DNA from 3 places in the Sphingobium sp. TomTYG73 genome. Region 1 is predicted to be linked to each of the others. Evidence: riboswitches for the same ligand, from Rfam matches in the RefSeq annotation. Region 1 holds a riboswitch; each other region holds the start of a gene.

Region 1 (5,735 bases):
AGCTCAACCAAGCGCTTCGTCCAGCCGGGACATGGCGGCATCATCGGCGGGCAGACCGAAGCGGAGCCAATGAGGGTAATCTTCGAAAGGGCGGGTGAGAATGGCGTGGCGCGCGAGGCGGTCGAACAGGGCGGCGGCGTTCGGCGTGTCGATCAGGCGGAATAGCGGGCAATCGCCGCGCGGGATGAACCCGTGGCGGATAAGTAGCGCATCGAGGCTGGCGGCGCGGGCGGGGAGGGTCGCGATCGTCTCGTCAATCCAGCGCTGGTCTCGACAGGCGGCGCGGCCAAAGTCGATCGCGGCTGCGGAAAGGGGCCAGTCTCCCAGCAGCCTGCGGCAGGCGGCAATGATGGAGGCCGGGCCGAGGAGGAAGCCGAGGCGGACGCCAGCAAGCCCGAAGAATTTGCCAAAGGAACGGAAGATGAGCAGGCGGCGGTGATCCCCAACTTCGGCCGCCATGCTGGCACCGGGCAGGCAGTCGGCGAAGGCTTCATCGATGATCAGCCAGCCGCCCCCTCTTTCCTGTTGGACCAGAAGCTGCTGCATTTGCGCCTGCGTATAGAGGCGGCCATCGGGATTGTTAGGATTGGCGAGCAGGAGCGCGGTGCCCGGTGGCGCGTCTTCGGGTCGCTGCAACGGGCGCGAATTCGGGAAAACCTGCGCATGGGTGCGGTAAGACGGCAGGATATGGCAGGCGGGCGTATCGATCAGGTGGCCAAGCAGGCGCAGGCCGGTTTCGGTGCCCGGCAGTGCGCAGATGTGATCGGGGGAGACGCCGAAATATGTGGCGGCGGCCTGTTCGAGATCGGCAAGCGCTGCGGGATCGGGGAGGGATTGCCAGTCCGGGTTGATCGTGGCGGTACCGGGCCAGACGAGCGGATTTATGCCGGTGGAAAGATCAATCCAGGGAAGGCGCGTCTCATAATGCTGACGCGCCGCCGCCAGACGACCGCCATGCCAACGAAAGATGTCACTCATCGTGCCAGCACCAGTGCGGCGAGCAGGCCGCTTTCGATGAGTTCGATCCCGGCGCCATGACCATCGCCCGAAATGCCGCCGATCCGGCTGCGCAGCCACCATCCCCAAAGCGGGACGAGGATAGCGGCGGACAGGAGGGCGGGAATGATCAGGCAGAAAGCTAGGGCCAGCATTGTCCAGCCGAGCAGGTGCGCCGGGCTGATGCTTTCACGGAAGCGGCTGGCCAAGCCCTCATGGAGCGGCGGGAGCCAGAGGGTCCATGCCAGGGGGCCGATCCGCGCGACGAAGGGCACGGCGATGAGGGCGATCGGCGCGACATGCTCCGCGCAGAGGCGCAGCAGGACGAGCTTCGCCAGCAGTTGCAGGACGATGGTGACGACGCCGAAGCTCCCGATATGCGGGTCGGCAAGAACGGCGGACAGCTTTGCCGGGTCGCCATGGGCTGCCCCTACCCCGTCAGCGATGTCGCCAAGACCGTCGAGATGAAGCGCCCCGGTGATGGCGACCCAGGCGATCAGGCCGAGCAAGGCGGCCATCCAGGGTTCGACGAGGAGGCCGATCGTTATGGCGGCGGCGACGGCAAGGCCGACGATGATGCCGGTCGCGGGAAACCAGCGGATCGCAGCGGCAAAGTCCTTTGCCTCCGCGCGCACTTGCGGGAGCGGCAGGCGGGTCATGAGTTGCAGCGCGAGGACGAGGCGGATCATGTCACGAGGCCGGTGATCTGCGCGTTTGGATTGTCTCCCGTCCAGATACGCAGGCTGAGCAAGGCGCCATAGGGAAGGTCGATTGCCCAGGCCTGCTGGTACGTGAAGCCATACAGCGTAGTCAGCGCCCCCCGTATCGCACCGGCATGGGTGAGGACCAGCGAGGACCGGTCGATTTCGCCAAGTGCCGCCTTTACGCGCAGGCAAAGGCCGGACCAGCTTTCCCCTCCCGGCGGAGGATGGTCGTCCGGGGATGACCAGAAACGACCAATTTCCTCAGCAGGGAGAGTTGCGGGATCGGTGCCTTCCCACGCGCCGAAGTGCAGCTCCCGCCAGCGCGCGTCGACGTCGTGCGGCACTTGCCTGTTGGTTGCGATCAGGGCGGCCGGAGCGTGGGCGCGTGCAAGGTCGGAGCTGATCAGGCGGTCGAACGCAAGCGCGCGGGATCGTTCGATGCATAGCTGCATGGCGGCCGGGTCGGGGGGCATATCCATGTGACCGAGCAGGAGGCCGGGCGTTTGTGGCGCTGCGTGGCGCATCAGATGGAGCGTGAGCGGGCTCATAGCGCGTTAGCCACGGCGGCTTCGGCGAAGGTTGCCATCTGGTCGTGCGCGGCGAGGGCCGAGCGGATGAGTTGCGCCGCGACCGCTGCGCCGCTGCCTTCGCCGAGGCGCATGTCGAGGTGAAGCAAGGGGTGCAGGCCGAGCTCTTCGAGCAGCCGGGCATGGCCTGCTTCGGCGGAGCAGTGGGCGGCGAGGCAGTGGGCCGTGATGGCGGGATTGTCTCGCGCCAGAGGGGCGATGGCCGCGCCGCAGATAAAGCCGTCGAGCAGCACCGGCACACGCATCATGCGCGCGGCAAGGACGGCGCCTGCCATCGCCGCGATCTCTCGCCCGCCGAGACGGCGGAGGGTTTCGAAGGCGTCGGTGCAATGGGGACCGTGCAGCGTATGCGCGATCTGGACGGCCTGCGTCTTGCGAGTGAGGGCGGCTGCGTCGATGCCGGTGCCCCTCCCCGTCCAGTCCTGCGCCTCGCCATCAAAGGATTCAAGGCACAGTGCGGCGGCAGAAGTGGTGTTGGCGATGCCCATTTCACCTGCGAAGAACAGGTCGCAATCTTGCACGACGGCGGCGGCGCCCGCGTTCAGGGCGTCGAGGCACTCCGCTTCCGTCATCGCGGAGGCTTCGCATATGTCGGCGGTGGGATTGTCGAGGGCGAGCGGGACAATGACCAGCTCGGCTCCGCAGGCGCCCGCAAGCGCGTTGATCGCCGCGCCACCTGCTTGGAAGTTCGCGACCATCTGCGCGGTGACGGAGGGCGGGAAGGCGCTGACACCGCGCGCGGCGACGCCATGATTGCCCGCGAAGACGGCGGCGCGGATGCGGTCGGTGCGTGGACGTTCGCGACCTTGCCAGCCTGCCATGAAGAGGGCGACCTCCTCCAGGCGGCCGAGCGATCCGGCGGGCTTCGTCAAAGATGCCTGCCGCGCCGCTGCCGCTTCGATCGCCGCCGCATCAGGCTGAGGGAGGTTGGCGAGCGCGGATTGGAAGCCACCGCGATCCTGAAAGCCGATCATGTGCAAACAAAGCCTTCGGGCGGGGTGCGGACGATGAAATGGCCCTTCACTCCCTGCGGCCATTCGGCGTAGCGCACGACGCCTTCTTCGCTGGCCGCGTGGCGCAGGGCATAGTCGAGGATGGCGCGGGCGGCGTCGGCATCCGGGTTGAAGTCGCCCAGCACGTAGCCGACCTTGCCGGGGCCACGCACATGGACGGTGCAATGACGCTGACAGGCGAAGAGGCAGGGCATGTCCTGCACGGCAACCGCATCATAAGCAGGCTCGGCCGCCTGAAGATCGCGCATCGCTTCAACCAGCAACGCGCCGCCGCGCCGTCCTGCTCCATCTTCCCGCTGATCAGCGGACAGGCGGCAGGTCGAGCAGACCACCACCGACGCCCCGTTTTCGACCGCGCGCAGCATCAGCGGCGCACTTTCATAACCATGTGAACATGAAAGACCGTCATCATGGTCCTCCCCGCAAAATCGAACCGCAAACGGCCCTGCCCGGCCGGATGGCGAGCAAGGCGGTGGCTGTCGTCCGCGAGGGGAACCCCGTTCGTCCGGCACACCCTGTCCGGTCGAAGAACGACTGCGGCAGGCAGGTCTCCTGGCTCACGGGTCGCTGCGAACCGACCGCCTTCTCGGGAGAAAAGCTCCCCCAATGGCTGCGTGGCCGGTCCACTCACCGCTTACAGTTGCAGGGGCAGCGCGGGCATTACACCCGACTTCCCTTTTGATCCCCGAGGGGAACCTGTCGCGGGGCTGCTGATAAAGAGCCCGCGGCGCGTCCGCAAGCGGTAGATGGAGCGGCGCTTTGTCAGTCGGGCAGGCCCCCCCCCGAGAGTATGGCATCGGGCCGGGCAAGCACGACGATCGGCAATCCGGCGCTGGTCGCACGCTCGGCTGCCAGACGGGTCGGGGCGGATATGGTGACGAGCAGCGGGCAATTGGCGAGCGCTGCCTTTTCCACCAGCTCAAAGGAACAGCGGGAGGACAGCAGCGCGAAGCCGCCATCCCAGGATAGCTGCCGCCTCCGCATGGCCCCGATCAGCTTGTCGAAGGCATTGTGGCGGCCCACATCCTCATAGGCGAGGCGGATCGCGCCATCCGGTCCCGCCAAGGCAGCGGCATGGACCGCGCCGGTTTGCCGGTTGAGCGGCTGATGTGCGGCAAGATCGCGCAGGGCGCCGAAGATAGCTTCCCGGCTCGCTTCCGATCGGGCGGTCACGGCAGGCAAGGGCCGCATCGCCTGCTCCAGATTTTCCACGCCGCACAGACCACAGGAGGAATCGGAGACGCGATGACGGACCCGGCCGAGCAGCCCCTCGACGCGGTCTTCCGGCAGCGTGGCCCGCGCGACAAGGCCCTGCTCCGTAGCATGGACATCGACGTCGATCGGCGCGTCGGATGGGATGACCAGCCGCTCGGCCAGCGCGAACCCCTGCACCAGTTCCGCAACGTCGGCGGGCGTCGCCATCAACACGGCATAGCCAACGCCGTTGAACTCGATCGCGACGGGCACTTCCTCCGCCAACTCGCGCGTCACGGACGATGCGTCGCCATCGGGGGTGATGCGGGTGAAGGAGAAGGGCGAAGACATAGGGCCGGTCTAGGCGGGCAATGTGCCTCCGGCAAGCAAATGGACGCGGCCATGCAACTGCCGCTTCCCTTTGGCGGGCAAGCCATCTATGCACGGCCTCGATCGCGCCGGTGCCCGGAAGGGCTTTAAAGGGAATGCGGTGCGGGCTGCTGACAAGGCGCCCAAATCCGCGGCTGTCCCTGCAACTGTAAGCGGTGAGCGAGACGCATATCGACCTTCCGTCACTTGTCGGAGGGTCAGCCACTGGGCCGGACGCTAAATCATGCGAGGCCTGGGAAGGCCATGTGTCGAGCGATGACCCGCAAGCCAGGAGACCTGTCGGCGTCTGGTCGCTCTTGCTTTGGCCCAGGGGATGGCCGGGGCACGGTATTCCGTCTGAGCGACGCGTGCGGCGGGGCCGCACCGGCATGCGTGCCGGGCGCAAAGATGCGTCCGTCCGGCGCGGAATGTCGGCCGCTTAGCGGAGGTCCCGTCCAGTCTCGCTGACGCTGACGGGAGCCATGCTTTTATGGCCATGCAATTTCCGGCGCTTCGTCGCCGTGCCACTTTCATCTTCGCGGGGCTGATCGCCGCCAACATCGCGTTATGGCTATGCGCCTCGCTGATCTTTGCGGGCGACACGATGATGCTGGGCACCGCCCTGCTCGCCTGGAGCCTGGGGCTGCGCCATGCAGTCGATGCCGACCATATCGCCGCGATCGACAATGTGACGCGCAAGCTGATGCAGGAAGGTCAGCGGCCGCTGACCGTCGGCCTGTGGTTCGCGATCGGCCATAGCGCAATCGTGCTGATCGCGGCGGTCCTCATCGCCTTCGCCGCCAGCGCGCTTAGCCGCGTTGAGGCGGCGGGCGAGATTGGCGGGATGATCGCGACGATCATCTCCGCCACCT
Region 2 (5,735 bases), on a different replicon from region 1:
GCGTGTCGGCCGCTTCTGGGCCGCGCCGAACATGGCGACCAAGCCCGGCCTCAAAGCCGTCGATCTCTTCCGCGCCATCAACGAAGGCCGGGTCAAGGCGCTCTGGGTGATGGCGACCAACCCCGCCGTCTCGCTCCCCGACGCGAACCGCGTCCGTGAAGCGTTGGAATCTGTCCCTTTCCTCGTCGTGTCGGACATCATCGCCGACACCGACACCAGCGTCCATGCCGACGTCCGCCTGCCCGCCGCCGGATGGGGCGAGAAGGACGGCACCGTCACCAATAGCGACCGCACGATCAGCCGCCAGCGCCCCTTCCTGGCGCTCCCCGGCGACGCCAAACCCGACTGGTGGATCGTCAAGGAAGTTGCCCGCCGCATGGGCTTTCGAAACGCCTTCGCCTATGACCGGCCCGCCGACATCTGGCGCGAACATGCCCGCCTGACCGCCTATCAGAATGACGGCCAGCGCCTGCTCAACCTCCGTGCCCAGGCCACCATCGGCAACGACGCCTATGAAGCGATGGAGCCCTTCCGCTGGGGCGGCGACAAGCCCTTTGCCGATGGCTGCTTCTCCACCCCCGACGGCAAGGCGCGGCTGGTCCTCACCAAGCAAATGGACCTTCAGGAGCCGCTCAAGCAGTGGCCCATGACGCTCAACACCGGCCGTTACCGCGACCAGTGGCACACGATGACGCGCACCGGTCTCTCAGCCAAGCTCGCCCGCCATCGGGAGGAGCCGCTGGTCGATATCCACCCGCAGGACGCGCAGGAACTGGGCATTTGCGACGGCGACCTCGCCCGCGTCCAGACCGCGCAGGGCAACAGCATCTTCCGCGTGGCTTTCAGCGAAGGCCAGCGTGTGGGTGAAATCTTCACGCCGATCCACTGGACGGATCAGGTCTCCACAGGCGGCCGCACCGGCCTGCTGCCGCGCCCGCTGGTCGATCCCCATTCCGGCCAGCCCGGCTTCAAATCGACGCCCGCCAGCATCGAAAAGGTCGCCACCGAGTGGAAGGGTTTCCTCATCCTGCGCGGAGAGCAGCCCGCCAAAATCCCCTGCCTCTGGGCCACGAAGGTCACCGTTCCCGGCGGCGCGCTCTACGAAGTCGCGGGCAATGGCGACCCCGTGCGGCTTGAAGCCTGCCTGCCCAAGGGTGACCGCGTCGAAGCCGTCGACATGACGCGCGGCACCCGCCGCATCGCCATCATCGGGGAAGGCAAGCTGGCAGCGGTCCTCTTCGTCACCCGCACTGGCCTGCTGCCGTCGCGTGACTGGCTCATCAGCCAGCTCGAAGCCGAAGAGGTGGGCGCATCCGTCCTCGCCGCGCGCGGTCCCGGCAACCAGCCCGACAAGGGGCCGACCATCTGCGTCTGCTTCGACATTGGTTTGAACCAGATCGTCACCGCCATCCGCGACCAGAGCCTGGTCGATGTCCCCGCCATCGGCAAGGCGATCGGCGCTGGCACCAATTGCGGGTCCTGCCGTCCCGCGCTCGCCAACATCCTCGCCCAAATTCCGCAGGAGGCCCTTCATGCAGCCGAATGAACTAATCGCCCCCGGTGAAGTCTGGCTGGTCGGCGCAGGTCCGGGCGACCCGGACCTCCTCACCCGCAAGGCCGAAAAGCTGATCGCCGCCGCCGAAATCGTCTTCTACGACGCGCTCGTCGGCCCCGGCGTGCTCGATCTCATCCCCCAAGGTGTCGATCGGGTCAGCGTCGGCAAGCGTTCGGGCCGCCATTCAAAGGCGCAGGAAAGCATCAACGACCTCCTCCTCGCCGCCGCCAAGGCTGGCAAGCGCGTCGTGCGCCTCAAGGGCGGCGACCCGTCGGTCTTTGGCCGCTCGTCCGAAGAGATGGAGCATCTCGCTGCCGACGGCATCCGCTTCCACATCTGCCCCGGCATCACCACCGCCAGCGCAGCAGCGGCCAGCGGCAGCGCGTCGCTCACCCTGCGCGGCAAGGCGCGAGGCCTGACGCTGGTGACCGCGCATCTGAAAGCCGGTGAACCGCTCAAGCTCGACTGGGAAGCGCTGGCCCGTCCCGGCGGCACGCTCGGCATCTATATGGGCCGCGCCGCCGCTGGAGAGATCAGCCGCCAGTTGATCGCCGCCGGACGCGATCCCGAAACGCCGGTGATGGTGGCGGTGAACGTCTCGCTCCCCACCGAACGCCTGATCCGGGGCAAGCTGTCCGCGCTAGCCTTCCTGGTCGCCACGATCAGCGACGAAGACCCCACCCTGCTGCTGATCGGCGAAGCGGTGGCGGGAACGACCATGCCTGTAGGGGTTGCAGCCAGCGTCGCTCTTCAGCTTTGAAGACCGGCTCTTTGCAACTTTTGCCCTGAGCTTGCCGAATGCCCCCGAACTTAGTTGGAAGGAAGGGAGGGGGCTTCGGCAAGCTCAGTTCGGCTCGCGCCAGCGCGCCAGATCCTCCGGCCGATTGATATTCGGCAGCACCAGTTCCGGCCGCTCCACCACCCGCGCGCGAGACCGCTCGATCCAGCCAAAGATCGACCGATTATTCTCTTCTGCCAGATGCGCATCCAGCTCGTCCGCGAGCGACGCAGGCCAAAATCCCGCAAGCTGCTGCCCTTTCAGCACCGCCCCACTGTCACCCACAAGCGCCTCCACCAGCGCCGCCGGATAAACGGGCATGTCGCACCCCGTCGTCAGCACCGCATCGTAACCTTGACTGCGCGCATAATGCAGCGCCGCGTTCAGCCCGCCCAGCGGCCCCATGTCCGCCGCTGGCCGATCCGCTAGCCCCGTCAGCCCCTCGACGCTCCGCCCGCAGACCACCACTGCCTCCACATGCGGCGCGATCGCCGCCACAGCATGGTCGATCAGCGTGCGCCCGTCCGGCATCAGCGCCAATGCCTTGTCGCTGCCGAAACGGCTGGATCGTCCCCCAGCCAGCACCGCACCCAGCAATCGCATTATCCACTCCTTGGCAGAACCCTCAACTTCCCCTATGGCGCGCGGCGTGAGCGGGCAACTGTTCACGAAAGATCGCGCCGGAAAGGGAATGCGGTGCGGACGGGATCACCGTCCAACTCCGCGGCTGTCCCTGCAACTGTAAGCGGCGAGCGCGATGCACAGGGAAACCCGCAAGCCTTCAAAGGGGAAGGCGAGGGGGACCAGCCACTGGACCAAAAGTCCGGGAAGGCGTGCATCACCGCGACGACCCGCGAGCCAGGAAACCTACCGGCGCATGGTCGCTCTTGCCTTGGGTCCAGGGATAGGTCCGGGCACGGTGTTTTCCGTCTGAGCGACGAAGCGGCGCAGGGCCGCATCGGTGCGCGTGACGGGGCTGGCGTCTCTTCTTCCCGCGCACCGGCCGCTCATGCGGCAGGCCCTGGGCTCATGTCGCATGGCGCTCAGGGAAGACAGAAATATGATCAGGACCGGAATTTCACTGCTGGCGCTCCTCGCTGCCACCCCCGCGCTCGCCGCAGACGCGGACGAAATCATCGTCACCGCGCTCGGCATCGAACAGCCTACCGATGAAGTCGGGCAGGCGGTGACCGTGATCGACGAAAAGACGATTGAAACCCGCCAGAATGTCAGCGTCGTCGATTTGCTGGTCACCACACCGGGAGTCCGCTTCAATCGTACCGGGAGCTTGGGCAACGTCACCAGCGTGTCGGTGCGTGGCGCCGAAACGACGCAGACGCTGGTGCTGATCGACGGCGTGAAGGTCAACGACCCGAGCGGCATCGGCGATCAATATGATTTCGGCAATTTGCTTGTCGGCAATATCCGCCGGATCGAGGTGCTGCGCGGTTCCAACTCCATTGCCTATGGCAGCCAGGCGATCGGCGGCGTCGTCAACATCATGACCGGTATCCCAAGCGAAGGGTTCGGCGGCAAGGCGTCGGTCGATTATGGCTATGCCGATACGCTGAATGCGAAGGCGGATGTATCGGGCACCAGCGGCATATTGTCGGGCGGCGTGGGCCTCGCCTATTTCCGCACCGATGGCATCTCCGCTGTCTCTTCCGATTTCGGTGGCGCGGAAAAGGATGGCTATGAAAATATCACTGGCAATGCCCGGCTGAAGATCGCCTTCACCGATGATCTGAGCCTCGACCTGCGCGGCTATTATATCAACGGCGATCTCGACTATGACAGCTTCTTTGGCACGCCGGCCGACAGCCCCGACGTCGCGAAGTCCAATCAATATATCGGCTATGCGGGCGTGAATTTGGCGCTGTTCGACGGCAAGCTGACCAACCGGGCGGCCGTTACCTGGTATCAGCAGGATCGCGATTATTATTTCGTGCGCGGCAACGCCCCGGACTTCGGCTATTCCGGGACGAACCTGCGCTTCGAATATGAAGGCGTCTATCAGCCCATCGATGACGTAAAGCTGCTGCTCGGCTATGAACATGAGCGGCCCGATTATGAGTTTTTCGGCTTCGGTTCGCAGGAAAGCCACCGCGCCAATATCGACAGCGTTTATGCCCTCGCGGTGGTGAAGCCAGTTGAAGGCCTGTCCATGACCGCAGGCGTGCGGCATGACGATCACAGCCAGTTCGGCGGCGCGACGACGTTCGGCGCGAACGCCAACTACACGCCCAATGGCGGCGCGACCAATTTCCGCCTGAGCTACGGGGAGGGCTTCAAGGCGCCGTCGCTCTATCAGCTTTACGATACATTCAGCGGCAATCCGAACCTGAAGCCCGAGCGTTCGAAGAGCTACGACATCGGCTTCGACCAGAATCTGGGGAGCGACCGGGCGGTGCTGTCCGTCACCGGATTCTGGCGCGACACGCGGGACCAGCTGAATTACGACAATACGACATTCACCTATGGCAATCTGGATCGCACCCGCGCCAAGGGCGTGGAAACGACGCTGACGCTGCGTCCGGTCGATGCACTGACCTTCACCGCCGCCTATAGCTATGTCGATGCGCGTGATCGTTCGCCGGGCAGCGCGGCCTTTGGCGAGCGCCTGCTGCGCCGCGCCGCTAACGCCGTCAGCGCATCGGTCGATTATGCCTGGTCCTTCGGCCTGTCGACCGGGGCGACCGTGACGATGGTCAGCGACAGCGTCGATCTCGACCCCGTGACCCGCAACCGGGTGCAGATTGACGGCTATGCGGTAACGGATATCCGCGCGTCCTTCCCGATCACGGAAAGGCTCGAAATCTATGGTCGCATCGACAATCTGTTCGATCAGGAATACGCCACCGCCTATGGTTATGGCACCTACGGCCGGTCGGCCTATGGCGGCGTGCGTGTCCGCTTCTGACGGTAGAAGGTGAAGGGGGTGGGCGACTGCCCCCCTTCATCGCAGGGGCGCGGCCTTTGGGCGCGCCCTGCCTTTGCTTGCGGCGTCCGCCTGCGCCACGATGCTGCGCGCGGCCCGCACATAGGCGGGGCCGCCGCAGACCGTCCAGGCTTGCGGCACGCGGATGCGAGGAATGGATCGCAGCACCGGGTGGTGCAGCATTTCCGTCCCCTGATCGACGACCTTTTCGCTGCCTTGCTCCACGATCAGATAGTCGGGCCTGGCCGCGATCATCTGTTCCAACGGCACCTGGGCCAGCGCTGGCTTGCCAAGTTTCGCAGCCAGATTGGTGAGGCCCGCGCGCCGGATCAACTCATCGACCAAAGTGCCGGTCCCGGTCATATAGCCGCGCCGCTGATAATAGGCAGCCACGCCGCCGCGCCGGGACCGGGGCAGGGCGGCAAGGTCGCGCTCCATGCCCGCGATCATCGCCTCGCCCCGCG
Region 3 (5,735 bases), 390 kb from region 1:
GGGATATGGTCGCCATTGGTATAGCGGCTGTGGCTGGCGGTGTAATTGCCGTCGAAGGCGAGCCAGGGGAGCGGGCGCCAGAAGGCGACAAGCTCATAGCCGTGGCGGCGGCTGGCTCCGCTGGGTTCGACCGCGTTGGAGTCGCCGACGAAGCGCAACTCGCTCCCGACATTGAGCCACCAATAGGTCGCGGTGAAGGTGAAGCCGGGTAGTTGCAGGCGGCCGCCCAATTCCTTGCCCGTGCCGCGCACGAGCATCGGGACAGGCGTGTCGACATTGACCGCGCCGCGCGCATCGTTGGAATGAAAGCCCCGGCCCCAATTGGCATAAAGTTCGACATGCGGCGTGATTGCCCAGGCGGCCGACGCCTTGGGAGAGACGAGCGTGTCCGATCCGCTGCCTTCGCCTAGCGCGGCGGCGACGGCGTCGCGGGCGCGGACGTCATAATGATAATAGTCGCCGCGCAGGCCGCCAGTGATGCGCAAGCCCGGCAGCGGCGTGACGGTGGCTTCGCCATAAAGGGCGGCTGACCCCTGCTTTACGCGATAGCGGCCGAGCGAGGAGAGGAAAGCGCGGTTCGACGTGCGATTGACGCCGACATTGCCGATCGCGTCATAGCGATTTTCCGTGCCGAGCTTCAGTTGCAGTGCCGGGGCTATGTCCCAACGCTTTTCGCCGGTGAAGCCCAATACCCAGCGGCGGTCGAACTGCTCGATCTGCGCGCTGGTGCCGTCGGGATCGGTGTAGGTGGGATTGGAGAACATCGTCCAGTCGTAGAATTGCGCGTAGAGATTGGCGCGCCATGTCGGCTGTACAGTGGCGAGATTGCCGATGATGCGCGCCGTTTCGCCGCGCGCGGACGGATCGGGCGAACAGAAGACATCGGGGCAGAGCGGGGTGCCGATGATCCGTTCGGGGATCTGCTCGGTGGGACGCCATGTCGCGCGATAGGCGTGGAGCGTGCCGTCGATCTTACCGGCCCCGGCGGGAAGCGTATATTTGGCGAAACCTGCATAGTGGCGCAGATGTTCGGCCTCCTGCCACGGGCCGTCATAAGCCTTGGCCTGGGCGACGAGGGTGAGATTGCCTGCGCCCGCCTTTACCGTGCCGCCCGCCGCCAGCCTGCGCCAGCCGAAGGAGCCGCCCTCCGCCGCGACCCATGGACGGTCATAGCCGTCGATCGTGGTCATATAGGCCGCGCCCGCGAGCGCGAAGTCACCGCCATCGGCGCGATAGGGGCCTTTGCGAAAATCCTCCCGCGCGATGATTTCGGGGATGAGTCCGTTGAGGTCGAGATAGCCCTGGCCGTGGCCTTGGGTGCGGAAGTTCATCTGAACCCCGTCGATATAGGTGGTGAAGTCCGACCCATGGTCCAGATTGAAGCCGCGCAGGAAATATTGATTGGCCTTGCCGCTGCCCGAATGTTGGGCCGCGACCATGCCTGGCACCGCTTCGAGCAGTTCGGCGACGCGCAGCAGCGGGCGGACGAGAAGGTCCGCGCCGCCGACGCTGCCCTCGCTGGCTGCATGGGCGGTGCCTATCTTGTCCTCGCCCCGGCCGAAGACGACGATGGTGTTCGCATCCTCGCCTGCGTCGTTCGTTTCGGCGGCGAAGGCTGGCAAAGGAAGGAGAGTGGCGGTCAGCGCGCAGGCGGCGCGGCGGAGTTGGTTGGGTAGTTTCAAATCATGCACTCCGGGCGTCTGGCGACACTCGGCAAGAGACCTGCCGCCGGACGGCGACCGGCGCGCGCCGACGGCCGGACGCCCCCAAGGCGACCGCCAGCGTCACCGAAGCGGCCTCTCGCCGCTCGTTCGTCGCTCAGACGGAAACTACCGTGCCGCGGCCATCCCCTGGACCAAGGCAAGAGCGACCAGACGCTGGCAGGTCTCCTGGCTCGCGGGTCATCGCTTGATGCACGGCCTTCCCGGGCCTCGCAGGATTTAGCGTCCGGCCCAGTGACTTGCCCCATCCCGCCTATGAGGTGGGGCGATGTGCATCGCGCTCGCCGCTTACAGTTGCAGGGACAGCCTTGGCTTGGGGAGGCGGGTGCCTCCTTCACCATGTTCCCTTTTAAGCCTCTTTCGAGGCACCGGCGCGATCATGTCCGGGGGTTGCCCGGGTGACGGGGGCGATAGCGGAGCTGTGGGGGTAGGGCAAGGGGGGGTGGTTGGGTGAGGTAACTTACCCCCTCTCCCCTTCAGGGGAGAGGGTTGGGGAGAGGGAATGGGCGTGTCCCTCATTTTTCCGTTTGTCATCCCAGCGGAAGCTGGGATCCCCTTGCTAGGAGGCGCGTGGTCGCCTGAGATGCCAGCTTTCGCTGGCATGACGGTACGTGGTGGGACGCTGGCGTAGCCGCTTGGCGTTGATGGATCAGTTCAGCGTCGCGCCGCGCTCGCGCTGGAGGCGTAGGGCCATGGCTTGGTAGCGGACGGCGCGTTCATTGTGGAGGGCGATGGTGGCCTGGTCTGCGCCGCGAAGGCGGGCTTCCCTGGCTTGCCGCGCTTCCTGGGCGGCGCAGGCGGAAAAATGTGATGCGTCATTGGGGCGCATGGCCCTTATCCTCTCTCAATTTCTTATGGCTCGAACGATAACATCGGCCTGTTTCCCGCTGCCATTACGCAGGTTAACGCCGGAAAGCTTCTGTTTTTTGACAGCCTGCTTGCAAATGATTTCAGGAAGGGATTTCTGCGCTTTTCAAGCAGTTGAGCGGATGGCGCTAAGGGGCTTCTTGCTATCAGCCGCCCCGGTTCCACGATGCATCGCGGAAGGTGTCGCGCAAGAAGCCGATGAAGGCGTCTACGGCGGCGGGACGACCTGCGGCGCGGGGGTGGACGGCGTGAACGGCGAGGTCAGCGGGGCCTTCCCAACTGTCGAGGACGCGGACGAGGCTGCCTTCCGCGATCAGGTCGCCCACGTCCCAGAGCGAGCGCAAGGCGATCCCGACTCCGGTAAGGGCGAGTTCGCGCACGATTTCGCTGCTGTTGGTGCGGACATGGCTTTGGCCATCGATCAGCTTGCGCGCGCGGCCATTCACCAGCCGCCATGGCAATTGTCCATCGGCCGCGAGCAGGCGGTGGCGGGGGAGGTCGGCGATCTTGTCCGGAATGCCATGCGCGGCAAGATAGGCGGGGCTGGCGCAGAGGATGCGGCGGTTGGTGGCGAGATGATGTCCCTCCAGATGGAGAGGAATGTCGCTGGTGATACGGATCGCCACGTCGATGCGCTCGGCGAGCAGGTCTTCATAGGCGTCGGACAGGTTGAGTTCGAGATCGACGCGCGGATGGAGGTCCAGAAAGCGGCCAACATGGGGCGCCACATGCAGGCGGCCGAAGGAGGTGGGAGCCGAAATGCGCAGCGGCCCGGACGCGCTCCGATGCCGACTGGTGACGCGTTGCTCCGCCTGCTGGATGGCGTCGAGGATGGCGACAAGGTCGCGGTGCAGGCCGACGCCTTCCTCCGTCAGGGCAAGGCGGCGCGTGGTGCGATGGATGAGGCGGACGCCGAGGCGCGCTTCCAGCCGGGAGATGCGTTTCGACATCATGGCGGGCGAGATGTTCAATATGCGGCCTGCCGCCGAAAGGCTGCCTGCATCCACCGCGCGGGCGAAGAGAAGATAATCGGGATCCATCGATGATCTTTTCCTGTGAGGAACAGATGCTTTGAGTTCTTGTTGTCTAGTGCGAGGATGGAGAGGGGTCTATAGGCTTTCGTCACAGTATTTTGGATGGAGAGTTGCCCATGGACGGCATGATCGAGAAATCGGGCCTGATGGTTGCCGCCGAGCTGGCGCGCTTTATCGATGGAGAAGTCCTGCCGGGGACGGGGATCGCGGCGGAGGCGTTTTGGAAGGGCGCGGCTGCGATTTTCGCGCGGTTTGCGCCGCTTAATGCGGCTCTGCTGGAAAGGCGTGACGCCATTCAGGCGCAGGTAGATGCGTGGCATGAGGCGCGGGCGGGGCAGGCGGTCGACGGGGACGCTTATCGGACTTTCCTGACCGAGATCGGCTATTTGGTGCCGGAGCCTGCGCCTTTTTCCATCGGGTCGAGCCAAGTGGATGAGGAGCTTGCCACATTGGCCGGGCCGCAGCTGGTGGTGCCTATCCTCAATGCACGGTTCTTATTGAATGCAGCCAATGCGCGGTGGGGAAGCCTTTATGATGCGCTCTATGGGACCGATGCCATTCCGGGCGCGGCGGCGGGCAAGGGCTATGATCCGGCGCGCGGCGCACAGGTGATTGGGTGGGCCAAGGCGTTCCTGGATCGGGCGGTTCCTCTGACGGAGGGAAGTTGGGCGGATTGGGCGGGCGGCACGCCGGTCTTGCGCGACCCTGCGCAACTTGCCGGACGGGCAGGCGACAACATCCTGCTTCGCAACAATGGGCTGCATATTGAGCTGGTGATCGACGCAGGCCATCCGATCGGGCGGGATGACCCGGCGCATCTGGCGGACGTTGTGCTGGAATCGGCGCTGTCCACCATTTGCGATCTGGAGGATTCCGTTGCGGCAGTGGATGCTGCGGACAAGGTCGCGGCCTATGCCAACTGGCTCGGCCTGATGAAGGGCGATCTGGAGGACAGTTTCGAGAAGAATGGCGCGATGATGACGCGGCGGTTGAATGGGGACCGCTCCTATGTCGCGCCGGATGGAAGTGCGTTGACCTTGCCGGGACGGTCTTTGCTGTTCGTGCGCAATGTCGGGCATTTGATGACGACGCCTGCGGTGCGGCTGTCCAATGGGAACGAGGCGCCGGAAGGGATATTGGATGGGATCGTTACCAGCCTGATCGCCCTGCACGACATTCGGCGGAACGGGCGTTTCGTCAATAGCCGGGCGGGCAGCATCTATATCGTGAAGCCCAAGATGCACGGGCCGGAAGAGGTCGCCTTCACCAACGAGCTGTTCGACGCGATCGAGGATTTGCTGGGGCTGGAGCGGCATCAGCTGAAGGTTGGCGTGATGGACGAGGAGCGGCGGACTTCGGCAAACCTCGCCGCCTGTATCCATGCGGTGCGGGACCGGATCGTGTTCATCAACACCGGCTTTCTGGATCGCACGGGGGACGAAATCCATACGTCGATGCGCGCGGGGCCGATGATCCGCAAGGGCGAGATGAAGAGCGCGGCGTGGATCAAGGCTTATGAAGATCGCAATGTGCAGATCGGGCTTGCCTGCGGGCTGTCGGGCAGGGCGCAGATCGGCAAGGGCATGTGGGCGGCTCCCGATCGGATGGCGGACATGCTCGAGCAGAAGGTCGGGCACCCGATGACGGGGGCGAATACGGCTTGGGTGCCTTCGCCGACTGCCGCGACTTTGCACGCGACGCATTATCACGGCGTGGATGTGTTTGCGCGGCAGGCGGAGCGGAAGGCTGAGCTGGTTGCTGGGCTGGACGCGCTGTTGACGCTGCCGCTGGCGGCGGGGGTGAACTGGTCGGCGCAGGATGTGCGCGACGAACTGGACAATAATGCGCAGGGGATATTGGGCTATGTCGTGCGCTGGGTGGATCAGGGCGTCGGCTGTTCCAAGGTGCCGGATATTCATGATGTGGGGCTGATGGAGGACCGGGCGACGTTGCGGATTTCTTCGCAGCATATCGCCAATTGGCTGTTGCATGGGGTGTGTTCGGCGGACGAGGTTGACGCGGCGCTGCGGCGGATGGCGGCCAAGGTCGATGCGCAGAATGCGGGCGATCCGCTGTACCAGCCGATGAGTGGGCGGGAGGAGAGCAGTCTGGC

The links. Region 1 has a riboswitch for cobalamin ahead of ACZ5TH_RS13025 (DUF1636 domain-containing protein). Riboswitches for the same ligand answer to the same signal wherever they lie in the genome.
Region 2: another riboswitch for cobalamin. It lies ahead of ACZ5TH_RS00500 (TonB-dependent receptor plug domain-containing protein); the one in region 1 lies ahead of ACZ5TH_RS13025 (DUF1636 domain-containing protein).
Region 3: another riboswitch for cobalamin. It lies ahead of ACZ5TH_RS14750 (TonB-dependent receptor); the one in region 1 lies ahead of ACZ5TH_RS13025 (DUF1636 domain-containing protein).

What each region holds. Positions count from the first base shown of each region.
Region 1 covers NZ_AP027340.1:13,567-19,301, forward strand. The annotation lists gene cbiB (adenosylcobinamide-phosphate synthase CbiB) at 1-44, opposite strand, end outside; gene ACZ5TH_RS13005 (threonine-phosphate decarboxylase) at 4-978, opposite strand; gene ACZ5TH_RS13010 (adenosylcobinamide-GDP ribazoletransferase) at 975-1,685, opposite strand; gene ACZ5TH_RS13015 (histidine phosphatase family protein) at 1,682-2,248, opposite strand; gene cobT (nicotinate-nucleotide--dimethylbenzimidazole phosphoribosyltransferase) at 2,245-3,261, opposite strand; gene ACZ5TH_RS13025 (DUF1636 domain-containing protein) at 3,258-3,665, opposite strand; cobalamin riboswitch at 3,826-4,015, opposite strand; gene fdhD (formate dehydrogenase accessory sulfurtransferase FdhD) at 4,063-4,845, opposite strand; cobalamin riboswitch at 4,937-5,182, shown strand; gene ACZ5TH_RS13035 (HoxN/HupN/NixA family nickel/cobalt transporter) at 5,354-5,735, shown strand, end outside.
Region 2 covers NZ_AP027339.1:95,604-101,338, forward strand. The annotation lists gene ACZ5TH_RS00485 (molybdopterin-dependent oxidoreductase) at 1-1,546, shown strand, start outside; gene cobA (uroporphyrinogen-III C-methyltransferase) at 1,533-2,315, shown strand; gene mobA (molybdenum cofactor guanylyltransferase) at 2,400-2,936, opposite strand; cobalamin riboswitch at 2,998-3,222, shown strand; gene ACZ5TH_RS00500 (TonB-dependent receptor plug domain-containing protein) at 3,394-5,253, shown strand; gene ACZ5TH_RS00505 (ABC transporter substrate-binding protein) at 5,290-5,735, opposite strand, start outside.
Region 3 covers NZ_AP027340.1:403,794-409,528, forward strand. The annotation lists gene ACZ5TH_RS14750 (TonB-dependent receptor) at 1-1,622, opposite strand, end outside; cobalamin riboswitch at 1,863-2,104, opposite strand; gene ACZ5TH_RS14755 (hypothetical protein) at 2,371-2,550, opposite strand; gene ACZ5TH_RS14760 (LysR family transcriptional regulator) at 2,735-3,628, opposite strand; gene ACZ5TH_RS14765 (malate synthase G) at 3,739-5,735, shown strand, end outside.